Regions from separate parts of the Kribbella sp. NPDC020701 genome, predicted to be linked through region 3. Evidence: riboswitches for the same ligand, from Rfam matches in the RefSeq annotation. Region 3 holds a riboswitch; each other region holds the start of a gene.
What was found. A riboswitch is a leader RNA that binds a small molecule or an ion and turns the genes downstream of it on or off. The one in region 3 is predicted to bind S-adenosylmethionine.
Positions count from the first base shown of each region.

Region 1 (10,303 bases), on a different contig from region 3:
TCGCGGATCCGCAGCGCCTCGCGGAGATGGTCCTCGGCCGGCTCGAACAGTCCCTGGTCGCGTTCGATGCACCCCAGATGGTTGAGCGCGTGGCCGAGACCAGCCGCGTCGTCGACACCGGCGAACACCTCGACAGACCGCCGTACGGCGTCGAGCGCGCCGGCCAGATCTCCCGCCAACCGGTGGGCGTCAGCGAAGGCCGACAAGGCGTAGCCCCGGCCGCGGACGGCGCCGACCCGACGGCCGAGCAGGAAGGTCTCCTCGAACACCGGCACCATCGAGCCGTCGACCGGGGCGAGCGGCATACACGCCGTCACGGCAGGGAAGAACGGGCCAACTGCCGGGTCGATCAGGCTCAGCCGCTCGAGGCACTCGGCGAACCGTTGCTGTGCCGGTTTCACGTCCTCGCGGAACAACGCGGCCATCGCGGCCAACTGCTGGGCGGAGGCGGCGACGGGTGCCGCTCCCAGGGAGTCGGCCCGCGCGAGCGCTTCCATGGCGGTCTGTTCGATCTCGTTGAGGTCTCCGCTGCCGAGGAGAAGCGTGCCGCGCAGGACCCGGGCGGACACGATGTCGGTGGGATCGTCGGACTGCTCGGCGACGGCGACAGCCTGGTCTCCGAGCCCCGGGAGCCGGTCGCTCAAACCGCTCCGGGCGTCGAGAACCGCGAGTGCGAAGATCGCCCGGACCCGATCCTGGGACGGTACGACGGCCACGTCGAGAATGCGTTCCAGCCAGCCGGCTCCTTCGGCGAAATGACCCCGCGCCAGCCAGTACTGCGACAGGTTCACCCCCAGCAGCAAGGCCTGTTGGTGATCATGACGTACCGCCCACGCGAGCGCAGCGCGGAGGTTGTCGTGGTCGACGTCGAGCGACTGTGGACGTTCGACGACAACGCTGGCCCGTTCCGGATCCTGGGCGCAGGCCAACTCCAGGAAATGCTCGAAGTGCGCTGTCTCCAGCGGTTCGACCTCGTGCGCGGCGACGAGTCGCTCCCGCGCGAACTGCCTGATGGTCTCCAGCAGGCGATAGCGCGAACGCGGACCGTCGTGGTCGACCTGCAAGAGGGACTTGTCGACCAGGCGACCGAGACCGTCCAGCACGTCCGCGGCGGGAATCCGATCGTCCGCGCACACCTCCTCGGCCGACGGCAACGAGAAGCTGCCGGCGAAGACCGCGAGCCGCCGAAGCAGGATCTGCTCGTCGTCCGAGAGCAACGCGTGGCTCCACTCGAGCGCGGCCCGCAACGTCGCATGCCGCGTGATCTCACCGTGCCGGCCGAGCAGCGGAAGAGCCTGGCTCAACCGCTCGGCGATCTCCGCCGCCTCCAGGTGAGACGCGCGGGCGGCGGCCAGTTCCAGGGCGAGTGGAATGCCGTCGAGACGACGGCAGATCTCCACGATGGGCGCGGCGTTGTCCGCATCGAGGACGAAGCCGGGCCGGACGTCCTGGGCCCGGTCGACGAAGAGCCGTACCGAAGCCAGCGTCCCGAGCCGGCTCAGGTCACCGGCATCCTCAGGCTCCGGCAGCTCGAGTGAGGGCACCCGGAAGGTCACCTCGCCCGGCGTGTGCAGAGGCTCGCGGCTCGTCGCGAGCACGGTGACGCCAGGGCAGCTTCGCAGTACTGCGCTCGCGAGTCCGGCGCAGGCAGCGAGCAGGTGTTCGCAGCTGTCCAGAACAAGAAGGAGGTTTCGTGGAGCCAAGCGGGTGATCAGTGTGCGCAATGGGTCCGAGCCCGCTGCGGGATCCAGTCCCAATGCGGCCGCGACCGTGTCGGGGACGAGCCGCGGATCTGCCACCGGGACCAGGTCGGCGATCCAGATGCCATCGGCGTACGCATCGAGCAGCCGCCTCGCAGCCTCCTCCGCAAGTCGCGTCTTGCCCGCACCGCCGACCCCCGTGAGGGTGACCAACCGGCCCCGGTCCAGCAGGCGATGGAGGTCGGCGATCTCGCGCTCGCGTCCGACGAAGCTGGTCAGGGCGGGGGCGAGGTTGTGGCGGGGCCGGTTCGGGGGTGCCTCGCCTGTCAGAAGGTCGCGGTACACGCGTTGGGTCTCCGGGTCCGGATCGGTGCCGTACGTCGTACGCAGGTCGGTGCGGAGGCGTTCGTACTGGGCCAAGGCCTCCGACGATCGGCCCATCGCCGCATGACGCCGCATCAGGTCGCGGACGGCACGCTCGTGGAGCGGGTCGATGGCGAGGGCGCGTTGCAGGGCGTCGAGCGCCTCTACGTCGTTCTCCGTCGCCTCCGCCAGGTCCACGAGGAGGTCGCAGAAGGTCGCCCGGAGCTCGTCCCGCGGCCGGTCGGCCCAGTCCTCGAACCGGTCCTCGGGGAGCAGATCGCCGGCGTACGCAGCGACCGCGGCACGCAGGTCGGCGAGGTCACCGCTGGTCCGCCCGTGCGCGGCCAACTGCTCGAACGTCCGTACGTCGACCTCGACGAGACCGTCCGCGAGCAGCACCACGAAGTCGTCGCGCAACTCGAGCAAACCGTTGCTCGGCTCGTCGCCCGCAAGCGCTCGACGGGCGACGTGCAGCGCCTGGTGGAGATTGTTGACCGCGGACGTCGGAGCCCGATCGGGCCACAACGCCTCGAGCAGTACGTCGCGATGCAGCCGCTGATCCCGTGTCAGCGCGAGCAACTTGACCAGCGTCCGCGCCTTCCGCAGACGCCAGACATGGCCATCGACGGGTTGTCCCCCTCGATCGACCCCGAAACCTCCGAGCAGCCGGATCCGCACCAATCGCCCTCCCCCCGATGAGCGTAGACACAGATCCCTACGTCGCAACCACCTTCTCGGTTCAGCCTCTGCCCGTCGAGTAGACCAGCGCAACGGTTCCGGAGGGGTAGGACCGCGCGCTGTTCAACGTCAGCTTCCTGCGTTCGCCCACCTCCGAGAACATCGATCCGCCGCGACCGACGATCGCGGGGTTGAGCTTGAGCCAGTACTCGTCCACGAGATCTGCGGCGACGAGCGAGCGTACGGTCTGTACTCCTCCGAACACGACCAGGCTGCCGCCGGTGGACTCCTTCAACTGGCGAACCTGGTCCGCTCCGTCGCCGGCGGCCAGGGTCGAGTTCTCCCAGGCGCTGACGTCGAAGCTCTTGTCCGATGACAGGACGAACTTCGGCGTTGTGTTGAGCCACGCAGCCAGGTCGCCCTCGGCAGTCGTCCAGTAGGCGGCTGACGGTCCGAACGACTTGCGGCCCCAGATGATCGTGTCCGCAACGGACATCAGTTCGCCGGTCAGCTCGCTCGTCAGTTGCGGGTCATCGGCCATGAAGTCGAGGTCGTTGTCCGGTCCGGCCATGAATCCGTCGAGGGTCATGTCGCTGAAGACGATCAGTGGTCGCATGGTCTCCTCCTTGGGCTCTATCTCCCCAATCTCCCAGACGACGGTTTCAATCCGCTTTCAGCGATCCGGCCAACTGCGATGCCTCGGGCCAGGCCATCCATAGGCACTTCGGAGTGCCGTTGAGTCGAGTCGGATCTCCGCCAGGCGGTGGTACGGCGGCCGTTTCTACCGAACTGCCTCCCGCCGCCCGGTAGAAGTGCTGCGCGTCTGTGTTCTGCTGCAGCACCCACAGGTACATCGCGTTGCTCTTCGCCTCGCCGACGACCGCGTTTGCTGCGCGGGCCAGAAGCTGAGTGCCGATCCCGGTACGGCGTTGCCGATAGTCAACATGCAGATTGTCGACAAGGCTGCCCCACCGCGGATCCTTGTCGAACTCGACGTGGACGAAGCCCGCCAGTTGGTCGTCGTACTCGGCGAGGATGGTCGCGGACCTGGCCGGCGCCGCCAGCCGTCCCGACCAGACCGACCGACGATCGGCGTCGATGTCCCCATCGAGGAACGAGTCCGCATACGCGCCCCGGTAGTGCCGACGCCAGCTATCGGCGTGCAGGAACGCGACCTGGTCGGCGTCCTCCGCCCCGGCCGAACGGAACCGCAACGATGCCATGCCAAACCTCCCACTCGCGGCTTGCCCGGCACTCCTGCGCCGAGCCTGGTCCTCACCCGGGGCACCCCACCCACGAACGGAGGGTTGCCGGCCAGCAAGCCGGGGCTGAACGCTGACACTCATGACCAACGCCAAACCGTACCAGCGCCTCCTGAGGCCCCACCACCAACTACTGGTTCCTTCTCAAATCAACCGCGAACTGACTGACTCGGTCAGCGGGGGTTGTTGGTGCGCCAGGCGGCGTAGTCGGCGACTGACTTGGCGACGTCGAAGGTTGGCTCGAAGCCGGTGTCGTGGGTGAGCCGGGTGATGTCGAGGTACGGGTCTGCGCCGGGGCCGGCCTGGCGCCCGGGCAGGAGGTCGAGCTTCAGGCCGGGCGTGATCGCCTGCAGGGCTTCCGCGAACTCGCGGTTGGTGTACGGCCGGCCGCTGGACACGTTGTAGGTGTCGTGCCGCAACGTCTCCGCGGTCGTCAGGAGGGCGATCGCGCGCCCAGCGTCCGGCGCGTAACAGCAGTCGCCGCCGTCGTCGGCGTACAGCGGCTTCGGTTGCTCACCGCGGAGTACGGCGCTGATGTACGGCGGAATGTAGAAGAACGGTGATTCCGGATCGACGAGCGGTCCCCAGATGGTCCCGATTCGGAGTACGACCGGCTGGACACCACTGCCCTGGAGGCTGTGCGTGGTCAGCGGCTCCACGGCCTTCTTGAACGCGATGATCAGATGCGGCAACTGCGCGGTCGGCAGCGCGAGCTTTTCGTGCCAGGGGATCTCGGTCCGGCCGAGGTACGCGCCGAGGCTGCTCGCGACAGCGAACCTGCGGACTCCCCACGCGCGAGCGGCGTCCAACGCGTTGAGCAGGCCGGTCAAGTCCGTACGGAAGAAGTCGACCGGGTCCTCGCCGGGGATGCTGCCGGCGAGATGGACGATATTGCTGATGTCGTGACGATCGCCGAGGGCGAGGAAGGCTGCCCGGTCGGTGACGTCGAGGGATTCCACGGTGACCTGGCTGGCGAGGAACGACGGGACCTCGGTACGGCGGTACGTCGTGACGACGACCTCATGTCCGAGATCCAGGAGCGCGCGGGCGGTGTGGGCGCCGATCATGCCCAGGCCGCCCGTGACGAGGATCATCGGACCACCTCGTAATGGAGGTGCGTGACGCCGGGTGCCGGGATGGCCTCCACCAGCCGGAGCCGCACGTGCTTCGGGACCTCCTGGAAGAAGCTGCGACCGCCGCCGAGCAGGATCGGTACCTGATGCAGGATCACCTCGTCGACAAGGTCCGCCGCCAGGGCCGAGGTCAGTGCGCCGCCACCCATGACCGCGACATCCTTGTCCCCGGCAACCTCACGCGCCGCCGCGATCGCGTCCTCGATCCCTGTGGTGACGAGCGTCTGCTGCTCGCTGATCTCGGGCGCTGGCCGGTGGCTGAGCACGAAGAGCGGTGCCGTCGGATGCGGCCCATCGCCTCCCCAGTGGCTCGAGTGCTCGTACGTCGTACGCCCGGAGACCGTCGCCCCCACCCGCGCCGCGATGATGTCGAAGAACCTGGCGCTCGGCTCACTCAACTTGAACCCGCCGAACAGCTCGCTCGGCGTGTCCCCGTCGAAGTACCAGTCGAAGAGCATCCCCGCATCACCAAGCCCACGCCCGAACTCCGCAACCCCATCGGGAGTCCGCCCACTGATATACCCATCAACCGAAACAGCGTGCGCACTGAACACCTTGCTCATATCACTCCTCCGCTAGACCATCACAGTCCGAACCTACGAGCGGCCCCCCACCAAGTCTTGAACGAATCCAGCAGATCCACTTTGGCGTCAGGCGGGGGCGCCTAGCCAAGTGGTGAGGGCTGTTTGGAGTTGCAGCTCGTTTGGCGGTTCGCCGGGGGTGGTGGCCCAGGCTATTGCGCCGTCGGGGCGGATTAGGAGGGCGGATAGGCGGTTGTCGTCTATGGAGTTGACCTCGACGATTTCCAGGCGATCGCGCCGGCCGGCGGCCGCTTTGAGGGTGGGGGTGTGGGGTGGGGTGAGCAGTACGGCGCGGCCCGAGCGGGTGAACTGGTTGAGGCGGGCGGAAGTGGTCGCGGTGGTGAAGGTTAGGTCGGGGCAGTGGTGGCCGATTAGTTGGTGGTCGTCGGGTTTGGTGTACGGGAAGGTGTAGCGGAGTGCGAGGCCTCCGAGGAGGCGTCCGAAGTACTGATTGACTTCGCGGATGTCCATGAGTTCGGAGACGAGGTCGCGCAGTGCGTCAGTGTGGGGACCAGGGCGCATCAGGGCCGACTGTGCGCGGGTGTTGGCCAGTACGGCGGCGCCGGCGGGGTGCCGCTCGTCGGTGTAGCTGTCGAGGAGCCCCTCAGGAGCCACGCCTCGTACTTGCGCCGCCAGCTTCCACCCCAGGTTGACAGCGTCGACCAGGCCGAGGTTGAGACCTTGTCCGCCGTTGGGCGAATGCACGTGGGCCGCATCTCCTGCGAGGAGGATCCGGCCGAGTCTGTACGTGCTCGCCTGACGAGCGTTGTCGGTGAAGCGGAGTCCGTCGCTGACCTCGGTGATGTCCACGTCCACGCCGGCGACCCGCCGTACGCTCGCCTGCAGTTCCTCGGGCGTGACCGCACCCCGCGGTACGTCGGGACCCTCGACGAAATCGAACGTACCCAGCACGCCCGGGCCGTGGATCAACATCCCGCCTTCGAGCCGGCCGGACGGAGGGAGCTTGTCCGGATCGGCGATCTCGACCTGGGCTTGACGCGCGGTCATGATCGGCAGGGTGCCCGGGAAGTCGAATCCGGCCAGCCTGCGGATCGCGCTGTGGCCGCCGTCGCAACCCACGACGTACGCCGCCTCGAGCCGTCGCTCGCCGTCAGGTGTGGTGACTGTGACCGAGACGCCCTCGGCATGCTGGACGAGGTCGGTCACCGTGTACTCGCGCCGTACGTCGATGCCGAGGGCAACAACGTGGTCGGCCAGGATCCGCTCCAGGTCCGGTTGCCAGATCAGCCGCCCGGTGCGATCGGGCTCCTCCTGCAGATCAGGATCGATCTTGTGGATCCACGCGAAATGGTTCTTCGCGCTGCCATGATCTCGCTTCTTCTCGTCCTGCCGCTCGGGCTGGCAGGCCTCGAGCGCCGGGCCGAGTCCACGGCGCTGGAGCGCCTCGAAGGCCAGCGGACCGACGCCGCGTGACTTGCGCTGGGGAGCGGGCTCGGCCAGCCGCTCCAGCACGAGGGGCTGGACTCCGGCGAGCTGAAGCTCGATCGCGAGCGTCAACCCCACCGGGCCGGCCCCGACCACGATCACTTCGTAGGACATGGGATCTCCTTGTTCTTGGCGGGAAACGCCAGTGCGGGGAAAAGTGGAAGGACCGACAGCCCAAGCGCCCACGCGAAGGTGACGCCGTACGCCGCGGCCGGATTGCCTGTGTGTTGGGCCAGTTGGCCCTGGAGGATGAGCACAAGTACTGCCATGCCGATCGAGCCGCCGACGCGGTTCATCACGTTCAAGGCACTCGCGGCACGGGGAACCTGGTGCCGCTCGACACTGCCGAACGCCGTCGCCATCCCCGGAGCCATCGTCGCGCCGATCCCGGCACCGCGGACGGCCAACGCGAGGAGCATGATCCAGTTGGCGAGGCCGGAGCCGAGGAAGATCAGCGGTACGGTGCCGATCAGGCTGAGCATGATGCCGACGAAGATCACCCCACGAGGACCGATGCGATTCGTGAGACGGCCGGCGACGTACGAGATGGCCGCAGCGCCAAGCGCCTGCGGTGCGAGTGAGAATCCGGCCTCGATGGCACCCCTGTGCTCAACCTGCTGAAAGTAGAGCGGGAGGACGAGCATCGAGCCGTACAGCGTGGCGCCCAGAAGGAATGAATTCGTCGTGGCAGCGGTGAAACCGCGACGGGCGAACAGGCGCAGGTCGATCAGCGGCGGCTTCCTCGTGACAACCGCGTGCACGCAGTAAGCGCTGAGCAGTACGACGCTGCCGATCAGCGGGACGATCGCACGGACAGAGCCGGCGCCGTGATCGCCAACAGCGGACAAGCCGAAGATCAGCGCAGCCAGACCCGGTGACAGCAGGCCCAGCCCAAGCCAGTCGAGCTGCTCGCGACCTGCTGCGGGCCGGTCCTCAGGGATCACTCGCACTGCCATCAGCAGCGCGAGCACCCCGACCGGCACGTTCACGAAGAACATCCAGCGCCAGTCCAGGTCCTGCACGATCACTCCGCCGATGACCGGACCCACGACTGGTGCGAACAACACCGGGATGACCAGTACGCCGACGATCCGGCCGAGCTGATCAGGTCCGGCCGCCTGTGCCAGGATCCCTTGTCCGACCGGCTGCATCACTCCGCCACCGATGCCCTGGGTGACCCGGAACGCAATCAACGCGGGCACCGACCAGGCGAAGCCGCACAGGATCGATCCGGCCACGAACAGCGCAACCGACGCGATCCACACTCGCCGGCCACCGAACCGATCAGCCAGCCATCCGGAGAGCGGGATGACGATCGAGATCGCCAGCAGATAGCCCGTGGACACCCACTGCAGCGTGGACAACGGTCCACCCAGATCGCTCGCGATCGAGTCGATGCCGACACTCACGATCGTCGCGTCCAGCCCGGCCAGTACCGCGGCGAGGCTGAGTACGCCGCCCAACCGCAGCAGCATCGGGTCGAGCGGAACCAGCCCGCCTCGCCTCCCAGCCCGTTGACCGGTCTCCACTGGCATGCCGCACCTCCGTCTCTCTAGGTTCGGCAAAACCATATGCTCGACCTAATTTTATGTCAAACCTATCTATGGGTCGGACATAATTGAGCTAGGCTGCGACGTATGAGTGAGCGTGGGTCCGGACTGCGGGAGCGGAAGAAACAGCTGGCCCGGCAGCAGATCTCGGACGTGGCGACAGCGCTGTTCCTCGAGCGTGGCTTCGACGAGGTGACGATCGCCGAGGTCGCGGAGGCGGCCGGCGTCGCCAAGATGACGGTCACCAACTACTTCCCGCGCAAGGAGGATCTGGTCTTCGACCAGCACGTCGAGCTCGCCTCGCACGCCGCACAAGCGATCGCCGGCCGCGCGAGCGGGGAATCGGCTCTAGCCGCGCTACACCGTGCGTACTTCGAGGCACTCAGACGTCAGGACGCATCGGTCGGGCTGGCCAGTGAGGGGTTCGTCAAGATGATCACCGGCAGTCCCGCTCTGCTCGCCCGGCTACGCGAGATCGACGAACAGCGCGAAGTGGCCATCGCTGACACGCTCGCCGCAGAGACCGGCACAGAGACGGGCGCAGACATCACCTTGGCGGTCGCCGCAGCCCAGCTCGCCGCGGTTCATCGCGTCCTCTTCCGGCAAGCGTTTCGCATGACGCTCGAAGGCAAGACGCGTGCCGAAACGACGGACGAGCTCGCCGACCTGGCGCGCCAGGCCTTCGAACAGCTCGAACCTTCCCTCGGCGGCTATGCGATCCGCTGATCCGACAGCATGTGCTCAGGCGTCGGGCTTTGCCTCGATCGTGTCGAGATCGCGTACGGCGTACCGGTGGTGCTCCCACTCCTCCTCGAGAATCACGTGCAGGCAGGAGAGAACGGTCTCGGGGTAGTCGGGGGCGTGGGGATTCTTGCGCTGCGCGGCCAGCGACTCCGGTGTGACTGTGGCGAGGAAGTCGCGCACCATCTCGACGCGACCCGCTCGGACGTCGAGCACCTCGGCGTACGTCGGTTTGACCGTCGTGAAGACCGACCTGTCCAAGCGGCCGTCGTCCCCCGCCCCGGTGTCTGTTTGACCGATGGGGTGGAAGGGCTGTTCCTTCTCCAGAATCGCCCCGCCCAGCCACATGTCCGTGGCAAGGACCAGGTGCCGCAGCGTCTGCGCGAACGACCACTCGCCGGCCACTGACACGTCGACCGTGTCGGCCGGCATCGCCGCGACGCGTTCGAGCGTGGCCGCCCAGGTGCGCTCGAGGGCAGCCCAGGCCGCGCGCAGATCGTCCGGATCCTCGGCCCGTCGCTCGGATCGGCCGGGAAAGCGGCGGTCGAGCTCGGCCTCGACGAAGGGGATCACGTTGACGCCGTTGACGCGGAAGAACGTCTCGCCGTCAGAGAGCCAGGGTGCGTCGATGTCTGCCGCGCGTACCTCGACGCCGCGCATCACGACCTCGGACAGATCAGCCCCGACGAACCGCGCCCCCCGCAGATTCGTCTCGACGAACTCCGCGCCTTGCAGGTCATCGGACCGCGTGAAACTAGCCATGACATCCCCTCTCGCCACCCAGTTGCCGCAAGCTAACACGCCCCTCCGACAATGAACCGCGCAGATGGTCCCGATGTATCTGGTCGT
Region 1 covers NZ_JBVHFT010000002.1:296,137-306,439, reverse strand. Annotated here, with positions in the region: gene ACZ3HV_RS04945 (BTAD domain-containing putative transcriptional regulator) at 1-2,741, opposite strand, end outside; gene ACZ3HV_RS04940 (dihydrofolate reductase family protein) at 2,803-3,357, opposite strand; gene ACZ3HV_RS04935 (GNAT family N-acetyltransferase) at 3,404-3,964, opposite strand; SAM riboswitch class IV at 3,977-4,091, opposite strand; gene ACZ3HV_RS04930 (NAD-dependent epimerase/dehydratase family protein) at 4,177-5,097, opposite strand; gene ACZ3HV_RS04925 (dihydrofolate reductase family protein) at 5,094-5,699, opposite strand; gene ACZ3HV_RS04920 (FAD-dependent monooxygenase) at 5,787-7,277, opposite strand; gene ACZ3HV_RS04915 (DHA2 family efflux MFS transporter permease subunit) at 7,262-8,698, opposite strand; gene ACZ3HV_RS04910 (TetR/AcrR family transcriptional regulator) at 8,801-9,439, shown strand; gene ACZ3HV_RS04905 (DinB family protein) at 9,455-10,216, opposite strand.
Region 1: it holds a riboswitch for S-adenosylmethionine, as region 3 does, so the genes downstream of both, ACZ3HV_RS04935 (GNAT family N-acetyltransferase) here and ACZ3HV_RS01320 (aminotransferase class V-fold PLP-dependent enzyme) in region 3, are expected to answer to the same signal.

Region 2 (10,303 bases), on a different contig from region 3:
AGCACTCGCCCGCCGCGCAGTCAGCCGGGCCGAGTCGATCGGCGCGGTCGCCGGCGTCGTGTCGATGTCCGACGACGTCGAGATCGTCATCGAGCCCTCCGGCGACCAGCCCGCCACCCGCCGCGGCCCCGAAAGCCTCCCGCTCCTGGCCCGCCGCGTCGGCCTCAACACCCAGACTCTCGCCCGCATGCGCGAACTCACCGCCACCCTCCCCGACGGCCTCACCACCCAAGACGTCGCCGACCACCTGGCCGTGCAGCTCCGCACCGCCCGCCGAGTCCTCAAACGCCTCGAACGAGCCGGCCTGGCCGCCCCCACCGGCACCCAGCAACACGGCCGCACCGGGCGTCCCCCGACGGTGTATCTGATCCGCCTGTAGTACACCCCCGCGTGCTACGCAGCGCGTGGGTGGTTAGTGGGGTGTGGGTTGGATGATGGTGACGCCGGCTGGGGTGCCGTTGGACAAAGCGGCTAGGGCAGCGGGGGCTTCTTCCAGGGTGATCGTGCGGGTGATCAGCTCGGCGGGTTTTAGGTTGCCTGAAGCAACTAGCGACAGCATTTCCGGGTAGGCGTGGGCGGGCATGCCGTGGCTGCCCAGCCATTGGAGTTCCTGGCCGATCAACCGGCCGACGTCGAGCTGCACGCCGGAGGGGAGGAGGCCGACCTGGAGGTGGCGACCACGCGGGCGCAAAGCTTGTAGGGCTTGTTGGACGATGGCGTTGGAGCCCAACGCATCCATGGTCACGTGGGCACCACCGAGGGCGTGGATCTCGTCGACGACCGTCGGTGACGCCTGGATGGTGTGGGAGGCGCCGTACTCGCGGGCGAGCTTCAGGGCGTCGGGGTTCGTGTCGACGGCGATCACCTCGGCGCCGAGAGCTGCGGCGATCATCACCGCGGAGAGGCCTACGCCGCCACAGCCGAAGATGGTGACGCGTTCGCCCGGAGCCACACGGCCGACCTGGTGGATGGCGCGGAAGGACGTGGCGAAGCGGCAGCCCAAGCCCGCGGCCGTGGCGAAGTCCATGTCGTCGGGGAGGCGGACCAGGTTCACCTCGGCGTACGGGACAGCGACGTACTCCGCGAACGAGCCCCAGTAGTTGAAGCCGGGTTGGAGCTGGTTCGGGCAGACCTGGTGGTTGCCCTCCTGGCACTGCTCGCACTGACCACAGGCGCAGATGAACGGCGTCGTCACCCGATCGCCGACCTGCCAGCCAGAGACCCCAGCCCCGACGGCGGCGACGGTCCCGGCCAGCTCATGGCCCGGGACATGCGGCAGCACGATGTCGGAGTCATGGCCCATCCACCCGTGCCAGTCGCTCCGGCATAGCCCGGTCGCCTCCACCTTCAGGACGACCGCGCCATCCGCCGGCTCAGGCCGCGGAACCTCCTGTACGGCGGGCAGAACGCCGTACTGCTCGATCACAACAGCGCGCACCAGAGCATCGTAGTCAGCCGACGCAGAACTCGTTGCCTTCGGGATCGAGCATCACGATGTGGCCGAGTTCGGGGCCGTAGAAGTCCTCGCGGACCTCAACAGCCCCCAGCGCCACCAACTCCGCGGCTTTCGTGCGCATGCGGTCCGCGGAGGCGGCGTCGCGGGCGCCGGGACCGGCCACGCGGATGTCGATGTGCAGACGGTTCTTCGCGGTCTTGGGCTCGGGCACGCGGAGGAAGCCGATCGCCGGCCCGACGTCGTCGGGATCGATGATCCCCGAGCCGTCCGGATCGTCGAATCCGGGCTCGATCACGTACCCGAGGGCCGCGGCCCAGAATCGGGCCAGCTTCTGCGGATCGGCGGCATCCCCGCCGATGGTCCATTTCGTCGCCATGCAGGTGACGGTAGCGGTGGTTCCGGACGAAAGACGCCCGGAACCACCGGCAGGATCAGCCGCCCGCGACCGCGGGGATGATCGAGACCTGGCCGCCGTCCTTGATCGCGGTCTGCAGGCCGTCGGCGAACCGTACGTCGTCATCGTCGACGTACACGTTCACGAACCGGCGCAGCTCGCCGGACTCGTCCAGCACCCGGCCCTTGATGCCGGGGTAGGAGCCGTCCAGCGACTCCAGCACCTCGCTCAGCGTCCCGCCCTCGGCCGAGACCTCGGACACGCCCTGGGTGTAGGGCCGCAGGATGGTGGGGACCCGTACGCTCACGCTCACTGCAGGCCTGCCTTCACGAAGGCGTCGTACGACGCGGGAATGGTCACCTTGGGGCCGACCCGGTCGGCCACGGCGTCGAGCGTCTTCAGCCCGTCGCCGGAGTTGATGATCACCGTCTCGGCCTCGGGGTCGAGCTGCCCGGTCGCGATCAGCTTCTTCAGCGTCGCGACGGTCACCCCGCCCGCGGTCTCGGCGAAGACGCCCTCGGTCCGGGCGAGCAACTGGATCCCCTCGACGACTTCCTCGTCGCTGACGTCCTCGATCGCACCGCCGGTACGCCGGGCGACGTCGAGCACATACGGTCCGTCGGCCGGGTTGCCGATCGCCAGGGACTTCGCGATGGTGTCCGGCTTGACCGGCTTGACCACGTCGTGGCCGTCCCGGAAGGCCTGCGCCACGGGCGAGCAGCCGGTGGCCTGAGCGCCGTACACCTTGTAGTCGGTGGCGTCGACCAGGCCGAGCTTGCCGAGCTCGGTGAAGCCCTTGTCGATCTTGGTCAGCTGCGAGCCGGACGCGACCGGGATCACCACCTGCTGCGGGATTCGCCAGCCGAGCTGCTCGGCGATCTCGAAGGCCAGCGTCTTGGAGCCTTCGGAGTAGTACGGGCGGACGTTGACGTTGACGAACGCCCAGCCCTCCTCCTCGCCGGCGATCTCGGAGGCCAGCTTGTTCACGTCGTCGTAGTTGCCGTCGACGGCCACCAGAGTCCCGCCGTACACGGCGGTGGTGATGATCTTGGGTCGCTCCAGGTCCTTGGGGATGAAGACGACCGAGCGGATGCCGGCCCGGGCGGCGGCCGCGGCGACGGCGTTGGCCAGGTTGCCGGTGGAGGGGCAGGCGAAGACCTTCATGCCCAGCTCGCGGGTGGCGCTCAGGGCGGATGCGACCACGCGGTCCTTGAAGGAGTGGGTCGGGTTGCCCGAGTCGTCCTTCACCCAGAGCTTGCGCAGGCCCAGTTCACGGGCCAGGTTCTTGGCGTCGATGAGCCGGGTGTAGCCGGGCTCGGTGTTCGGGAAGCTGGCCACGTCCACCGGGACGGGCAGCAGTGGCTGGTAGCGCCAGATGTTCTTGGGACCGGCCTCGATCTGCTCCCGCGTGATGGTCGGGTAGTCGTACCCGACCTCGAGCGGACCGAAGCACTCCATACAGGCGTAGAACGGACCGAGCGGCGACTTCGCCCCACAGGCGCGACAGCTCAGGTGCGTACCGTTGCCGAAGGCACCTTCACGGATCGTGTGGGTGGCGGCGGTCAGGCTCATGAGTGAGGTTCCCCTCTCATCTTCCCCGGGACCGGATCTCGGCGCGGGACGGATTTGGCACCGGTCCGCCGCGAGGAACCCGGGAGCGGGACCTCAACGGGGAGGGTTGCCGGGACTTCAACGGGCCGTTTCCCTCAGTCCCTCTGGATGAGCTCCCCCGAGACTACCCAATCGGGTCCATATTGTGTCTTCCGTTCCCACCATCCGAGACGCGAGGTCTCAGCCCTGCCGGGCCCGGAAAGCCCGCCGGTACGCCGATGGCGAGGTCTGCAACTGCTTCGCGAAATGGTGCCGCAGCGTCACCGGAGTGGCGAACCCGGCCGCGAGCGCGATCTCCTCCACCGGCGCGTCGCGCTCAGGCAGCCCGATCCCGGCGTACGTCGAGCATCCGCATCAGCGGAGTCGCCGCGATCCCGTGGACGACGACGCTCAGGACGACGGTGAAGCCGACCGTCGCCCATAGCCAGGGCAGGTCGGTGCGGAAGTCGGCACCGGCGTACGCGAGGTAGAACACCGACCCGACGCCGCGGACGCCGAACACGGCGGTCACCCACCGCTCCGAGCGGCGCATCGGCGTACCGGCCAGCGCGACCCAGGCGATCAGCGGACGGATCACCAGCACCAGCAGGAGCCCGATTCCGATGCCGGTCAGCGTCAACGGCTTCAGCAACCCGGCCGTGATCGCGACGCCGAGCAGCAGCAGGATCCCCCAGGTGAGGATGTGTTCGAGCTGCTCGACGAAACCGTGCAGCTCCTCGTGGAAGTCGTGGCTGCGCTCGGCCGCCCGCAGCGCCAGGGCCGCGACGAAGACCGCGACGAAGCCGTAGCCATGCAGCACCTGGGCCAGGCCGTAGACGCCCAGTGTCATCGCGAGCGCCAGTACCGGTTCGCGGGAGTCCGCCAGCCGGAAGGCGCGGGACGGCGCGGAGAAGGCCATCTTGCCGAGCAGCCAGCCCGCCCCGGCACCGACCGCGACGCCGATCAGCGTCCGGCCGATCAGGTCCCAGGCGAGCCACTCGAGGGCCCAGCCCCCGACTGCGCCCTTGGTTGCGGCGAAGATGGCGGCGTAGACGAAAGGGAACGCCAGGCCGTCGTTCAGCCCGGCCTCCGAGGTGAGCGCGAAGCGGACCTCGTCGTCCTCCTCCGGCTCGGCGCCTTCGCCGGTCGTCGGGCCTTGCACCTGGACGTCGGAGGCGAGCACCGGGTCGGTCGGTACGAGGATGGCTCCCAGCAGGAGCGCGGTCGCGGGAGCCAGGCCGAGCCCCCAGCCGACGCCGGCTACCGCGGCGATGCAGGCGGGCATGGCGACGAACAGGAGACGCCAGGTCACGCTCCAGCGCCGCCAGCCGATCGGACGGTCGATCGCGAGCCCGACGCCCATCAACGCGACGAGGATGGTCAGCTCGGCCAGGTGCTCGGTGAGCTTGGGTTCGGCGAGCGGGGTGAGGTGCTGCCGGTTGACGGCGAGACCGAGGAGCAGGCCGGCGCCGAGGAAGCCGATCGGCGCGGAGACGGCGTACCGGCGCAAGAGGCGGGGCAGGACGGCACCGAGCAGCAATGCCAGGCCGGCCACCAGGTACAGCCCGTCCCCGTCGATCGTCATCGTGGTGGCCCGGTGCCCAGCGCTACCTCAAGCGATGCGTTGCGCCCGGGGTGTGCGTGGGCAGGGACTTGCGCGGGCCGTAGCGGGGGTGAGCGATTCCAGCCAGCTCCAGCAGCCGCTGCACCCGGAACCGATGACCGCGATACGGCTCGATCAGCTCGGCGCAGCCGTCGTCGTCCAGCTCCTCGCCGATCAGGGCGTACGACACGTTGCGCGACACGTGGTAGTCAGCGAACGAGAACGCGTCCGCGTCACCGTGAGCCCGCTGGCGGACCTCGGCGGCCGTCCACACCCCGACGCCGGGCAGCGATCGCAGCCGGCGTTCGATCTCGGCCGAGTCGGTGAGCTCCAGCGTCCGCTCGAGCGCCTTGGCCCGGGTCGCGGCCGTCACGACGACGCGCGACCGGCGGTTCTCCACGCCGGCCCGCAACCACTGCCAGGACGGGATCAGTCGCCACTCCTCCGGCGCGGGCGGCACCATCATCATCCGTCCGTCCGGACCGTTCGGGCCCGGCGCGGGTTCGCCGTACTCACGAAGTAGCAGCCGCCAGCCCCGGAACGCCTCCTTGCCCGTGACGACCTGCTCGATCCCCGCGGCCGCCATCGCCTCGAACACCGCCCGCGTCCGCGGCACCCGCAGATGCGGGAACCGGCGCGCCGCGTCCACCAACGCCGCGTGCTCCGGCAACGGCTCGAACCCGTCCCAGCTGTCCGCCTCCCCCAGCAACTCCGGCACCCCGTCCAGCGCCCACGACGCTCCCGGTCCCCAGGCCTCGGCCTCCACCTCCCCGGCGTACGGCGTCAGCCGCAGAAGCACCGGCCCGTCAGGCGTCCGCGTAGCCCGCCACACCGTCCGCCGCCCCGGGTCGAACACATACGCCGGATCCCCCGGCCCCTTCCGCAACCCTCCGATCACCGAATGCGGATCCACCACCCGCCCAACCCGCCAAACCCGCACCCGCGAACTCACCCCCCAAGTCTTACTCACCCCACGGACAACTACCGGATCGGTGTCGGCGCCGCCGCCAGCCGCTCTCGCATCCACGGGTATGGATCGATCAGCGGCTCGCGAGTGGAAAGTGCGCCCTGGACGAGTTCGGCAAGGCGATCACCCATCACGTAGTGCCGCCCCTTCGTCTCACCGACCGCTCGCAGCAACTCCAGTTCGGTGAGCCTCGCGAGGTCGCGGGTGGCCGTCCGTTCCTCGATCCCGGCCCGGCGTACGTAGGTCGAGCGGCGCATGCGGAAGCCGAGGGACGCGTCGAACAGTTCGTCGGCGACGCGCTCCGCCAGCCCGTACTCCGCGATCAGCTCGTCGAAGGCCAGCCACAGCTTGCCCGCTTCGCGATACCGCCTCCGCACCGTCTGGGCCTGGATATGGTGCGCGCGCAGGTTGAACTTGACCCAGAGCGCGGCTGATCGCCGCGGATGCCACCCGCCGGCGCCGGTCGCCGCCAGCACCCGGTAGTAGTCCTCGGTGTTGCTGCCCAGCCACTCCTCGATGCTCGAGAAGGCCGGCTCTCCGATGCCACTCCGGGACAGGACCAGTGTCTGCAGCGCTCTCGCCATCCGGCCGTTCCCATCGCGGAACGGGTGGATCATGACCAGGTTGAGGTGAGCCATCGCCGCGTGCACCAAGGGGTCCGCCGCGCCGTCGGCCGCCAGGCCGTCCATCAGCTCGGCGACCAGGCCCGGCACATCCTCCGCCGAGGGACCTTCGTATACGTTCTCCCCGGTTGCCTCGTCATGCACGTAGACGACACCCTGCCGGTAGCTGCCGGGGCTCTTCGCCAGGTCGTGACTGAGCATCATGAAATGCATGCCCCGGACAGCCGACGCATCCAGCCCGAAGTCCGCATCCTTCGCCATTGCGAGGACATAGCCGAGCGCCTGCCGGTATCCACGGATCTCGGCGAACGTGCGCTCATCGGCGCTCAGCGCCTCTTCGTCGTCCAGCGCGGCTACGGCGTCGTCGAGCTTGACGTCGTACCCCTCGATGCTGTTCGACCCCTGGATCGCGCGCGCCAACATGCTCCGCCGCAGGCCGCCGGCCCACCGCCGGGGAACCCGCAGTACGTCGGTGAGCTCGGACCGGAACGCGTGAATCTGCTCGAGGACCTGTCGATCCTCGAGATCCAGTTCCGGCGTGCTGAAGATCGTCATTGGCCCCCAATGTCCCGATGTCTCAATTCTTAGGACATCGTACGCCATGTCCTGATGTTTGCGACATCAAGACAAAGGGGCGCCATGAGCCGATACTGAGCCGCATGAGTGGGTGGCAGCGGGTGAAGGTGGTGGGGAACTTCCTGAATCTGTCGACCTTGGCGGGGTTGGGGGTCGGGGTGATCGGGCGGGCTCGGTTCAGTCGCGGGCCGCGGGGGTTGTTCTTTGCGAACGGGTACAAGCTGGGGTTCCCGGTGGCGGGGGCGTTCACGATCGGGAACGTCATCCTCAGCAAGCACGAGCGTTCGTACTTCGAGGACGAGGCGCTGGTGCGGCACGAGGAGCGGCACTCGTGGCAGTACTTCTGCCTGATCGGGTTGTTCATGCTCCCGCTGTACGTCGTCGGCGTGATCATCTCATTCCTGCTCACCGGCGATCCGGCGTCGCGGAACCCGTTCGAGCGGCTGGCCGGACTCAAGGACGGCGGCTACGTCGAGCGGCCGATCCAGCCGCTCGGCAAGACCGTGACGCAGGCGTTCAGCGTGCTGCGATCGCGTCCGAAAGGGCAGTGAGCACGGTCACCACACCGGCGGGGTCGTCGACGACAATATCGGCCGCCTCAATCAGTTCGGTGGCATTGGACGACCGCGTGGCCAGCAGTACGGCGCGCAGTCCGGTCTTGCGATGTTCTTCGACCGCCCGGAACGCAGCCAGGTCACCGAGGTCGTCACCGGCGTACAGGATCGACCTTGCGCCCGTGGACTCGAGCAGCCGGCGCAGTGCGACGCCCTTGTCGATCCCGGGCGGCCGGAGCTCGAGCACCAGGTTGCCCGGCTCCAGGCGCAGTTCGGTCGACTCGGCCAGCTCGGTCAGCGGCGTACGCAGTCTCTCGAACGCACCGACCGGATCCGGCAGCCGGCGCGTGTGCACCGCCAGCGAGCTCTCTTTGTCCTCCACGAAGGCATCCGGTACGCCGGCCGCGCGCAGGATCTCCGGCAACCGCGAGCGAGCCTCGGCGACACCGGACGGCACCGGGTCGCTGGACACGTTCCCGGTCGCGGCGTCCCACTGCTCCAGCCCGTAGTGCCCGAGTACGACGAGACTGCCCAGACCGGGATGACCGGTCACACCGGTGAGCTCCGTGGCCACGAGTGCCGGACGGCCGGTGACGATCGCCACCTGCTTCACCGAGCGGGCCAGCCGTGCCAGTGCGTCGAGGGCACCCTCGGCCGGGCGAGCACGGGCCGGGTCCTCGACCAGCGGCGACAGGACGCCGTCGAAGTCGGACGCGACCGCTGCTGTGGCCGGGTCGGCGACGATCGCTTCCCAGCCTTCGCGTCCGGCGTCGGTCTGGATGACCGGAGTGCTCATCCTGCGTAGTCCGAAGTCAGGATCACGGTGAGGCGATCCTTCTTCATGTTGTCCAGCGCGCCCTTGGTCCGGCCCACCCCGAGATCGCGGGCGAGCTGGTTGGCGGCGTCGAGCATGCCCGGCGGGTAGTAGACGGTGCTTTCGGCGATCTTGCCGTGCCAGTTGTCGGGGGAACCCGCCACGGTCCAGCCTGCCTGCCGCGCCCGGCCCGCGACCGAGTCGGCCAGGCCCTTGCGCGCGGTGTTGTTGTAGACCTCGACCGCGGGCCGCTCAGCCGCCGGGATCGTCGTCGACTGGGTCGACGGCGGTTGCGTCGGCTCGGAGCTGGGCTCGGTGGTCGGCTCGGTCGTCGGAGTGGACGACGGGGCCTCGGTCGGCGTGGTGGCCGGTTCGGTCGGCTTCGAGGACGGCTTGGGGATGCTGGCGGCGATCGTCGACGGCCCCGAGGACGGCTTCGCGCTCGGCTTCAGGGTGGTCGCGCCCGACGTCTCGTCGGCCTCGCTGTCGTGACCGCGAGTACCGAACAGCACCAGCAGGCCGGCCACGATCGCGACGACGGCGGCCACAGCGACGAGCGACGACAAGACTTGGCCTTGGTCGCCCTTCGGGCGGGACATGGTCAGACCTCGATACCCAAGCGGCGTGCGGAGCGGGCGCGCTGGCGGGCCGCGCGCAGCCGGCGCAGCCGCTTGACCAGCAGCGGGTCGTGAGCAAGCGCCTCGGGCCGGTCGATCAGCGCGTTCAGCACCTGGTAGTACCGGGTGGCCGACATCTGGAACTGGTCCCGGATCGCCTGCTCCTTGGCACCGGCGTACTTCCACCAGTGCCGCTCGAACGCGAGGATCGCCCCATCGCGCTCAGTGAGTCCGGCAACGGCCGGCGGCGCAGCTTCGGCGGGGCCGGGAGAGCTGGCGTTCGCGCTGTCCATCTGCTGGTGACTCCTGTGCGGTCGGTGATCGTCCGTCCGCGCCCCACTGTACGGCTGAACAACAACCATGTCATTCACCGGTCAGGCGACACGGAGCGTGTCGCCGGCGGACGGCCGGACCGGGGCAACTCTGGCAGGATCGACGGGTGAGCTCAACTCTTTCCGGCCGGGGTGGTGGGGTGGGGAAGGAATTCAAGGCAGCGGCGCTGGTGGAAGAGCTGCGGGCCAAGAGTCGTGAGGTGGACCCGCTGGTCAACGCCATCTGCACGCCGAACCCCGCCGCTCTCACTCAGGCCGCCCACCTCGACGCGGAGCGCGACGAAGGGCGGGTGCGTGGCCCGCTGCACGGCGTACCGGTCCTGGTCAAGGACAACATCGACACCGCCGACCTGCCGACCACCGCCGGTTCCCTGGCGCTGGCCGACCAGCCACCGCCACCGGAAGACGCCCCACTGGTACGGCGACTCCGCGAGGCGGGCTGCATCGTCCTGGGCAAGACCAACCTGAGCGAATGGGCCAACTTCCGCGGCTCGGCGTCCTCCTCCGGCTGGAGCGCGTACGGCGGCCTCACCCGGAACCCGTACGCGCTGAACCGCTCCGCCGGCGGCTCCTCGAGCGGATCCGGCGCAGCGGTCGCCGCAGGGCTGGCCGACTACGCCATCGGCACCGAGACGAACGGTTCAATCGTTTGCCCGGCCGCACTGAACGGCATCGTCGGTCTGAAGCCGACTGTGGGTCTCATTCCGCAGCAGGGCATCGTCCCGATCTCACACTCCCAGGACACCGCCGGACCGATGACCAGGACGGTCGCCCAGG
Region 2 covers NZ_JBVHFT010000008.1:63,344-73,646, reverse strand. Annotated here, with positions in the region: gene ACZ3HV_RS20305 (hypothetical protein) at 1-379, shown strand, start outside; gene ACZ3HV_RS20300 (zinc-dependent alcohol dehydrogenase family protein) at 413-1,438, opposite strand; gene ACZ3HV_RS20295 (VOC family protein) at 1,452-1,832, opposite strand; gene ACZ3HV_RS20290 (MoaD/ThiS family protein) at 1,888-2,163, opposite strand; gene thrC (threonine synthase) at 2,160-3,422, opposite strand; SAM riboswitch class I at 3,436-3,576, opposite strand; gene ACZ3HV_RS20280 (hypothetical protein) at 3,642-3,764, opposite strand; gene ACZ3HV_RS20275 (cation:proton antiporter) at 3,778-5,025, opposite strand; gene ACZ3HV_RS20270 (DNA-3-methyladenine glycosylase family protein) at 5,048-5,995, opposite strand; gene ACZ3HV_RS20265 (Fic family protein) at 6,025-7,188, opposite strand; gene ACZ3HV_RS20260 (hypothetical protein) at 7,293-7,760, shown strand; gene otsB (trehalose-phosphatase) at 7,726-8,559, opposite strand; gene ACZ3HV_RS20250 (LytR C-terminal domain-containing protein) at 8,556-9,176, opposite strand; gene ACZ3HV_RS20245 (DUF3263 domain-containing protein) at 9,179-9,487, opposite strand; gene ACZ3HV_RS20240 (amidase) at 9,667-10,303, shown strand, end outside.
Region 2: it holds a riboswitch for S-adenosylmethionine, as region 3 does, so the genes downstream of both, thrC (threonine synthase) here and ACZ3HV_RS01320 (aminotransferase class V-fold PLP-dependent enzyme) in region 3, are expected to answer to the same signal.

Region 3 (10,303 bases):
GGACCGGTGTGTTCACGGTCTCGCTGCGCAACCTGTTCGGCACGGTCCTGTGGACGAAGGACATCAACCCGGCCCACCACTGAGGGCCCGTCGTACTCACCTGGCTCCGGCGCCTGTGCGGGATGCCGCCCACCGGAGCCGGTGAGTACGACGCTCAGCTCTGGAAGAACTCGAGGGCGTGCTGAACGACCGCGTCCGGCCGGTCGTCGACGAGGAAGTGTGACGCGCCGGCGATCTCGAAGGCGTTGTCGAAGTCAGCCTTCACCACGTGGTCGTCCGCGCCGATCAGGACCCGCGTCGGCATGGTCAGCTTCTGGTCCCGGTACTTGCCGCGCATCGCGCGCAGTCCCGCGGGCTGGATGAACTTGCGGTACAACGCCGACCCGGCGCGCGCCCTCACCGGATCACGCAACTGGCCGGCGAAGAGCTCGATCACGTCCTCCGGCATCGACGTCGAGTTAGCCCGCACCATGTGCCGCGGCAGGCGTCCGCTCCGTAGCGCCCACGGGCCTAGACCAGGCCAGGGCAGGATCAGGTTGAACCATCCGTAGCGCATCACCCGCAGCGCGAACCCACGATCGAGTTCGGCATCGAGCGACGGAACGGACATGGCCAGGTGATCGCGGATGCGGTCCGGATGCTCCAGGCACAGCAGGAAGCCGAGGCTCGACGACCAGTCGTGCGTCATCAGATGCACCTGATCGACCTCGAGGTGGTCCAGCAGCGCGAGTACGTCGGCCTGCAGCTGGCTGCTCGTGTAGCCGTCGGGCGGTGCGTCGGTCCAGCCGGCGCCGCGCAGATCCGGGCAGATCACACGGTAGCGCTCGGCGACCGCGGGGATGACGTCTCGCCACTCCCACCAGTGCTGGGGAAAACCGTGGAGCATCAGGACAGCGTCGCCGCTGCCGGCCTCGGTCACGTGCATCCGCAGTCCCGGCAGATCGACGTAGTGGTGAGTCACCCCATCGAGCGTTGGCAGCATGTATTTGACGGTACTACGAACGTAGTGCCGTGTCACTACGTTTATAGTAGCCGCATGACGTCGACTCGTGTTCGAGCTCTGGACGCCGCGATCGAACTGCTGGGGACCGAGGGCTTGCGGGCGCTCACCCATGCCCGTGTCGACGAGCGGGCCGGCCTGCCGAAGGGCTCGACCTCCAACCACTTCCGCACCCGGCGGGCGCTGCTGACCGGCGTCGTCGACTGGCTGGCCGAGGGGGACGCGCAGGTCGTCGGTTCCGCCTTCACCCCGGCGACGGCCGACGAGTTCGTCGATGCGATGTGCGGACTGTTCGACTACATCACCCGGGTCAATCGGGTGCGGACGACCGCGCGGCTGATCCTGTTCCTGGAGGGCAGTCACGATCCCGCCGTGCGGGAGGCGCTGTCCCGCGGTCGCGAGGTCCTGGAGACCATGACCACCGCGGCCTTGGCCGAGCTCGGGTCGCCACATCCCCGCCAGGCCGCTCGCGCGATCGCGGCAGCGTCCGAAGGGCTGATCCTGCATCGCATCGCCCGCCACGACGACGTCGACCCGCGTCCGACGTACGAGCTTCTGCTGAAAACCGCTCTGGCCGACTAGGTCCGCCGGTTAGGTTTGACCGCATGACTGTATCGATGCCACGCCTCCGGCGCGGCGGCTCATGGGGCTTTGGCTCCCGGCCTTCCCTCGTCGCTCCAGTCGCTTCGCTCCCTTCACTCCTCAGTCCAGGCCGGGAGGCCCCATGACTGTATCGATGCCACGCCTCCGGCGCGGCGGGTCATGGGGCCTTGGCTCCCGGCCTTCCCTCGTCGCTCCAGTCGCTTCGCTCCCTGCGCTCCTCATTCCAGACCGGGAGGCCCCATGACCTATCCGGAGAGCCGCCGCGACGATGTGGTCGAGACGTTGCATGGGCACCAGATCGCCGATCCGTACCGCTGGCTGGAAGACCCTGACGCGCCCGATACCCAGGACTGGGTGCGGCGGCAGAACGAGTTCACTCAGGCCGAGCTCTCGGGCTATCCGGAGCGGCAGTGGTTCCAGACCACCATGTCCGCGATCCTCGCGCGTCCACGCGCCGGAGTCCCGACCAAGAAGTCCGGGTGGTACCTGGTCGGCCGCAACGACGGCACACAGGCACAGGACGTCGTGTACGTCGGGGAGTCCCTCGACGAACTGCTGACCGGCGGCCGAGTGCTCATCGACCCGAACACGCTGTCCGCGGACGGCACTGACTCGTTGGGCTCGTTCACAGTGAGTCCAGACGGCAAGTACTTCGCGTACGGCGTCAACGAGAGCGGTAGCGACTGGACGACGTTCCGGCTGCTCGACATCGCCACCGGGACGCCCGTGGACGACGTGGTGACGGAAGCGAAGTTCTCCGAAGCCACGTGGCTCCCAGACAGTTCGGCGTACCTCTATCTGCACTACCCGGCCAGTGGTCGCAGTGAGGGCACCGAGACGAAGACGCTGACCGGTGGACGGCTGATGCTGCACAAGGTCGGCACACCGCAGTCCGAGGACGCGCTCGTGCTCAGCTTCCCGGACCAGGACCGCTACTTCATCACTCCGGAGGTCTCGGAGGACGATCGCTACCTGATCGTCCACATCAACGAGGGCACTGACCCTGGCAGTCGGCTCTGGGTCTTCCCGATCACCTCCGACGGAATCGGCGAGCCAGTGAAGGTGGTGGACACCTTTGCGGACGAGATCGCGTTCGTACGGATGTCCGGCGACCAGCTGATACTGCGTACCGACCGCGATGCGTCCCGTGGTCGCGTGGTGCTCGCGTCGTTGGATGGCTCGTTCGTCGACCTGATCGCCGAGGGTGAGGCGACACTCCAGGCCGTCCGCGGTACGGCTGCCGGACTGGCCACGCTGACGCTGGTCGACGCGCAGCCAGTGCTGACGCTGTACGCGCTCGACGGCTCGGATGCACGGGTCATCGACGTACCGGGCGGGGGAGTGGTGGAGTTCCATGCCAGCCCCGAGTACGACGAGCTCTTCGTCGGGTTGTCGACCACGACCGACCCCACGGTGTCGTACGTCGTCTCGACCGATGCCGGCGTGGTCGGTGCGCTGCCGGAGCTGGTCCGTGGTTCAGGTGGATTCACCTCGCCATCGGTCACCGTGACCCGGCGCGTCGAGCCCGGCCGCGAGGTCCCGTACTTCCTGATCACCCGCTCCGACCTGGACTTCTCGCAGCCACGACCGACCCTGCTCTACGGGTACGGCGGCTTCCGCATCCCGATCCTGGCCGACTACAAGCCCGGCTGGCCGGCCTGGCTCGAGGCCGGTGGCGTGCTGGTGATCGCGAACCTGCGCGGCGGTGGTGAGTACGGCAGCACCTGGCACGACGCGGGCCGGCTCAAGAACAAGCAGAACGTGTTCGACGACTTCATCGCCGTCGCCGAGCATCTGCGGGACACCGGCGTCACCACGTCCGCGCAGCTCGCCATTCACGGTCGCAGCAATGGCGGTCTGCTCGTCGGTGCGGCCATGACTCAGCGTCCGGACCTGTTCGGAGTCGCACTGCCCGGTGTGGGTGTCATGGACATGTTGCGGTTCCACCTGTTCACCGTGGGCGCCGCGTGGGCCTCTGACTTCGGTCATCCGGACGATTCGGAGCAGTTCGAGGACCTGCTGGCGTACTCACCGCTGCATCGGTTGCGCGACGGCACGTCGTACCCGGCGACCCTCGTGGTCACCGGTGACCACGATGACCGGGTCGTGCCGTTGCACAGTCACAAGTTCATCGCCGAGCTGCAACATGCCCAATCCTCGTCCGCACCTGTCTTGACCCGAGTAGAGGTCAACACCGGTCACGGCTTCGGCAAACCCGCCGCGATGGTCGCGTCGGAATGGGCCGACCTACTGGCGTTCGCTGCTCACCATGTAGGCCTCGTACCTCCTGAGCAGTAGGAGGCCGGCGTTACCAGATGCGGGGAGCGTGCAGGTCCCGCGGGTCGTCGGTGGGCTGACAGCCGTTGTCGGTGTCCTCGTACTCCGACCGCGGTCCACCGGCGGCCAGCGTTCGTACGGCGTTGACGAGGCGGTCCACGTGCTCACGTGTCGTACCGAGGCCGAGGCTCGCGCGGACCGCCGTACCGTGCTCGGGGGAGTCGGCGAGTAGGTGACCGACGAGGGGGTGTGCGCAGAACTTTCCGTCGCGCACACCGATGCCGTACTCGGCGCTCAGCGCCGCGGACACGAGCGTGGAGCTCACACCGGCAACGGTGAAACAGACGGTGCCGACCCGGTCCGCGTCCTCGCCGAAGATCGAGTACGTCGTGACGCCCGGGACCTGAGCGAGTCCGGTCCGGAGTCGGGCGAGCAGGCTGCGCTCGTGCTGCTCGATCGCGTCGCGGTGCTTGCTGATCGCGGCACATGCCGAGGCGAGGGCGATCGCGCCGATGACGTTGGGGGAGCCGCCTTCGTGGCGCGACGGGCCGGTCGTCCAGACCACGGTGTCGTTGGTGACCGCAGTCGTCGCGCCCCCGCCGTACAGGTACGGGTCGGCGGCGTCGAGCCAGTCGGCGCGGCCGATCAGCGCACCGGCGCCGTAGGGCGCGTAGAGCTTGTGGCCGGACAGTGCGACCCAGTCGACGTCCAATGCGGCGATGTCGACCGGTCGGTGCGGCGCGAGCTGCGCGGCGTCGAGGCAGACCCGCGCACCGTGCGCCTTGGCGACAGCGGCGATCTCCGCGATCGGGAAGATCTCACCGGTCACGTTGGAGGCGCCGGTCACGACGACCAGCCGCGGACCCTCCGGAGCGTTGCGCAGTGCGTCGGCCACGTTGGTGAGGGCCTCGCTGGGCGAGCTGGGCGCGTTGAGACGGACAGTCCGCTCAGCCGGCCACGGCAGCAGGGCGGCGTGGTGCTCGGACTCGAACACGATCACCGTCGCGTCCGCCGGTACAGCGTGGGCGAGCAGGTTGAGCGCGTCGGTGGTCTGCCGGGTGAAGATCACCTGGTCGTCGTCACGGGCACCGACGAACGCTTGCACCTCGGCGCGAGCACGCTCGTACCACTGGGTGGTGATGCGGGAGGCGTACCCGTTGCCGCGGTGCACGGACGCGTACGACGGCAGTGCGGCCTCGACGCTGGCCCGGACCGACTCCAGACACGGCGCACTGGCTCCGTGGTCGAAGTTCGCGTAGTCGGTGACCCGGCCGTCGGCGAGTGGGACCAGCAGGTCCGAACCGACCGTGGCGGGGATGCTGCCGGTGACGAGCCGGGCGACGGTCGGCCGCGTGGTCGTCGTAGAGGCCGGCTCGAGGATGGAGAGGATCGACATGGTGCTGCTCCCGGGAAGTCCGCGCTTGCCGAGCGGGGTATCCGCACGGCCTGGTCTTCACCCGGGGCACCCCACCGCGGAGGAGGGTTGCCGGCCAGCAAGCCGGGGCTTCACGCTGACACTCATGACCTGCCGAGAACGGTAACGAACAGGCCACAGCGGGCGCCAGTGGCAATCTCATATTCCGGGATTGCCGAACACATCTTGAGACGCGCAGACTGTTGCCATGATCGGACGGCTGCACCACCTCGCGATCGACTGCCCGGAACCGCTGGAGCTGGCGCGCTTCTACTCGGCCCTGCTCGGCAAGCCCATCACCTACCAGAGCGACGACTGGGTCGTGGTCGCCGACAACGACCACACGTCAGGTCTCGCCTTCCAGCGCGCCCTCGGCCATCAGCGCCCGCAATGGCCGGACCCTACGCGTCCTCAGCAGATGCACCTCGACGTCATGGTCGACGACCTCGACGCGGCCGGGTCCGCGGTGCTGGCCCTCGGGGCCCGCAAGCTCGCCGCCACGGTGTACGAGGATCCGGCCGGTCATCCGTTCTGTCTGATCCCGCGACCCGGCTGGGCGCCGCCGGTCAATCCGTGATCGATTCGCTCTGCACGGCATGGGCGTGTTGGATGGCGGCATGACGGTGGAGAAGGCGTGGACGGCGCCGGCGGTCGAGCGGCCGGACGGCTCGCTGACCGCGCCCGAGGCCGAGCTGCTGCAGGGCTATCTGGATTTCTATCGGACCACGCTGCTGTACAAGTGCGCGGGTCTGACGGCCGAGCAGCTGGCCGAGCGGCCGTCGCCGCCGTCGAATCTGTCCCTGCTCGGACTGATCCGGCATCTGACCAAGGTCGAGCGGATCTGGTTCCGGATCCACTTCGCGTCCGGGGAGCCGGCCGAGGCGCTCTACGCGCCGGCGTTGGGGAAGGACGCCGATTTCGAGCTCATCGATCCGGCTGAGGCACAGGCGGCGTACGAAGGACTGATCGCCGAGTGGAAGCTGTCGGACGAGGCTGCGGCCGGACGGTCGCTGGACGAGCGCTTCACCTTCAGCGGGACCGAGTCGACGCTCCGGACGATCTACATTCATATGATCGGCGAGTACGGCCGCCACTGCGGCCACGCCGACCTCTTGCGAGAACAACTCGACGGCACCACTGGCGCCTGAGGCGGCGCTCGGCGCTGTGACGTTATGTATGGGGCAGCGTGATCGGCGTGTGACACGTGGGACTCGAGAGGTAATCGGGGTAGCCTGCTAGATATGGCGACCCGCACGTCTTCCCCGGCGCGGGCGCAGAAGTCGGCAGCCAAACGGCCGAGTACGGCTCGTTCGGCTGCTGGTGGACGCTCCCGTTCGTCAGGCGCCCAGAAGCGTGGGCAGAGCGCGAAACGCGGTGGTTCGACCGCCGCGCGGACCAGCACGCCCAAAAACAGCGGACCGGGCCCGTTCGCGGCCGCCATGATCGCTCTCGGTCGCGGTGTGGTGAAGGTCTGGATCGGCATCGCGCACGTGCTCGGACGGATGGTCCGCGGCATCGGCCACGGTGCCCGCGACCTCGACCCCGAGCACCGCCGCGACGGCGCCGGCCTGTTCCTGATCGGCCTGGCGGTTGTCGTGGCCGCCGCCATCTGGTGGGACCTCCCGGGCGCGGTCGGCAAGGGCATCCGGACCGTCGTCGGCGGCAGCGTCGGCATGCTCGGCTGGGCTGTCCCGCTGATGCTCCTCTTCATTGCAATGCGCACGCTGCGTCACCCGGACCGCAACGGCCCGGCCGGACGTCAGGTGATCGGCTGGACCGCCGTCGCCCTCGGCGTACTCGGCCTGGTCCACATCGCCAACGGTCTGCCCCGTCCGAGCAACCCGGCCGACGGACCGCTGCAGGACGCCGGCGGCGCCATCGGGTACGTCGTCTCGTCCCTGCTGTCCGACCTGCTCACGGAGTACGTCGCCGCCCCGCTGCTGGTGCTGCTCTCGATCTTCGGTGCGCTGGTGATCACCGGTACGCCGGTCTACGCGATCCCACTGCGGTTCCGCGCGGCGTTCGACGTACTGATGGGACGAACGGCGCTGCCCGAGGACGCACCGTCCGTCATGGCCGCGCCGACCGACGACACCGTCCGGCTGACCCGCAAGGAGCGCCGGGCCAAGGCCGCGGTGGAGGAGGACGACGGCGATCCGACGGTCAAGCCGTACGACTCGCCGGTGCTCGAGGGACGTGAGATCTCCAAGCGCGGGCGCAAGGCCAAGGCCGCGTCGGCCGTGGACGAGGACGCGTACGACGTCGACGCTTCCGAAGCCGCTGGGGCTGCTGTCATCGCCCCGGCTGGTGCCGGTGGTGGTCCTTCGAAGTCGGACTCGCCAGCCGAGCCGCCTCCCCACACGCCGATCCCACAGCGGGTCGAGCAGCTCAGCCTGTCCGGCGACATCACTTACACGCTGCCCGACGGACAGATGCTCAAGCCGGGTTCGGTGCACAAGGCAAGGACCAAGGCGTCCGACCAGGTGGTCGACCGGCTGACCGAGGTGTTCGAGCAGTTCGGCATCGACGCCCAGGTCACCGGCTACACGCGCGGCCCGACCGTCACCCGGTACGAGGTCGAGCTCGGCTCGGCGGTCAAAGTCGAGAAGGTCACCGCGCTGTCGAAGAACATCGCCTACGCGGTGGCGTCGGCCGATGTGCGGATCCTGTCGCCGATCCCGGGCAAGTCCGCGATCGGTATCGAGATCCCGAACACCGACAAGGAGATCGTCAGCCTCGGCGACGTGATCCGCTCGGCGACCGCGCGCAACGATCACCACCCGATGGTGGCCGGCCTGGGCAAGGACGTCGAGGGCGGCTTCGTGGTCGCGAACATGGCGAAGATGCCGCACCTGCTGGTCGCGGGTGCGACCGGTTCGGGTAAGTCGTCGTTCGTCAACTCGCTGATCACCTCGATCCTGATGCGGGCCACGCCGGACGAGGTGCGGATGATCCTGGTCGACCCCAAGCGGGTCGAGCTGAACAACTACGAGGGCATTCCGCACCTGATCACGCCGATCATCACCAACGCCAAGAAGGCGGCCGAGGCGCTGCAGTGGGTCGTCCGCGAGATGGACATGCGGTACGACGACCTGGCCGCGTTCGGGTTCCGGCACGTCGACGACTTCAACAAGGCGGTCCGGTCGGGCAAGGTGAAGCCACCGCCGGGCAGCGAGCGCGTGCTCACGCCGTACCCGTACCTGCTGGTGATCGTGGACGAGCTCGCCGACCTGATGATGGTCGCCCCGCGCGACGTCGAGGACTCGATCGTCCGGATCACCCAGCTCGCCCGGGCGGCCGGTATCCACCTGGTGCTCGCCACCCAGCGGCCGTCGGTGGACGTCGTCACCGGTCTGATCAAGGCGAACGTGCCGTCGCGGCTGGCGTTCGCGACCTCGTCGCTGGCCGACAGCCGGGTCATCCTGGACCAGCCGGGTGCGGAGAAACTGGTCGGCCAGGGTGACGGCCTGTTCCTGCCGATGGGCGCGAGCAAGCCGATGCGTATCCAGGGCGCCTGGGTGACCGAGTCGGAGATCCGCGGCGTCGTCGAACACTGCAAGACCCAGCTGCAGCCGACGTACCGCGAGGACGTCACCGCCGTGGCCGGCCCGAGCAAGGACCTCGACGACGAGATCGGCGACGACCTCGACCTGGTCGTGCAGGCCGCCGAGCTGATCGTGTCCACCCAGTTCGGCTCGACGTCCATGCTGCAGCGCAAACTCCGCGTCGGCTTCGCGAAAGCCGGCCGGCTGATGGACATCCTGGAGAGCCGCGGCGTCGTCGGACCCAGTGAAGGTTCGAAGGCCCGCGACGTCCTGGTGAAACCGGATGATCTAGAGGACTTCATCACCACCCTCCGAGGAGACTGACCCGTGACCGCCGCGAGCGCACTGCCCAGGCAGGACCGTTTCGACGTCGACCCCAAGCCCGTGCCGTTCACCGTCCGCGCCTCCCAGCGGGTGCACGGCGGGCTCGCGCTGGGAGCTGCGCTGGTCGCCGTCGGCTTTGCCGCGTCCGCATCCACCAGTCCCACCGGCGTACTGCGCTGGATCGCGGCGGCGGCGTTCGCCGTACTGGCGGTGATCTGCGCGCGAGCATTGACGGTCGGGGACATGCTCGTCGCCGACGAGGTCGGTATCCGGTTGCGAATCGGCCACGAATGGATCGGAACACGCTGGGAGGACATCGACGAGGTGACGGTGCTGCAGCGCCGCCACCTGCTGGACGACGGCCGGATTGCCGTTCATTTACTGGATCCTGGACCGGTTCTGGGAGCGATGCCGAGCTCGACGCTCAAGACGACCGATGCGAACCGTCGTCTGACGGGCTCCTCACTCGCGGTACCGTTCGGGTTGACGGCGCGACCGTCGAACGGGGAAGTGGTACAGGCGCTGCACATGCTGGCGGATGCCAGGTGTCCGGTCAGGGAACAAGCCTGACTTTGCCGTGACCCCGTCGCATCAAGGCCGTTGACATGATGTCGGCGGTCCCGCTGTCGGCTTGACGATGCCGACGGTCCGCGGGAGTTAGGCCGGGCGATGGAGAGGATGGTGGGGACGTGAGCATCGGCAGCGAGCTCACGGCGGCCCGCGAACGGGCCGACATGACGATCGAGCAGCTGAGCGCCGCCACCCGGATCAGAACCGGGCTGCTCGTGGCCATGGAGGCCGACGACTTCTCCCGCTGCGGCGGGAACTTCTATGCCCGCGGCCATATCCGCTCGATCGCCCGGGTGGTCAAGGCCGATCCCGCACCGCTGATCGCCAGCTTCGACGCCGAGCACGCCGTCGAGGAGGAGAAGTCCCGCCGCGAGGAACGCGCCGCGGTCAAGGGCCCGACCCTGCACCCGGCCCGCCCGCGCTGGGCCGTCGTGGTCGGCGCGATCCTGGTCAGCCTGATGGGCTGGGGGATGGTCCGCCTGTTCACGCTGCCCAACGACATCGAGGCCAACGCCTCGAAGACCGCGACCACCACCGCGACCGTCACCACTCCCACGCCGCAGCCGACCC
Region 3 covers NZ_JBVHFT010000001.1:288,464-298,766, forward strand. Annotated here, with positions in the region: gene ACZ3HV_RS01300 (alkaline phosphatase D family protein) at 1-83, shown strand, start outside; gene ACZ3HV_RS01305 (alpha/beta fold hydrolase) at 155-982, opposite strand; gene ACZ3HV_RS01310 (TetR/AcrR family transcriptional regulator) at 1,037-1,582, shown strand; gene ACZ3HV_RS01315 (prolyl oligopeptidase family serine peptidase) at 1,844-3,901, shown strand; gene ACZ3HV_RS01320 (aminotransferase class V-fold PLP-dependent enzyme) at 3,912-5,276, opposite strand; SAM riboswitch class IV at 5,293-5,406, opposite strand; gene ACZ3HV_RS01325 (VOC family protein) at 5,503-5,871, shown strand; gene ACZ3HV_RS01330 (DinB family protein) at 5,912-6,442, shown strand; gene ACZ3HV_RS01335 (FtsK/SpoIIIE family DNA translocase) at 6,536-9,163, shown strand; gene ACZ3HV_RS01340 (hypothetical protein) at 9,167-9,733, shown strand; gene ACZ3HV_RS01345 (helix-turn-helix domain-containing protein) at 9,853-10,303, shown strand, end outside.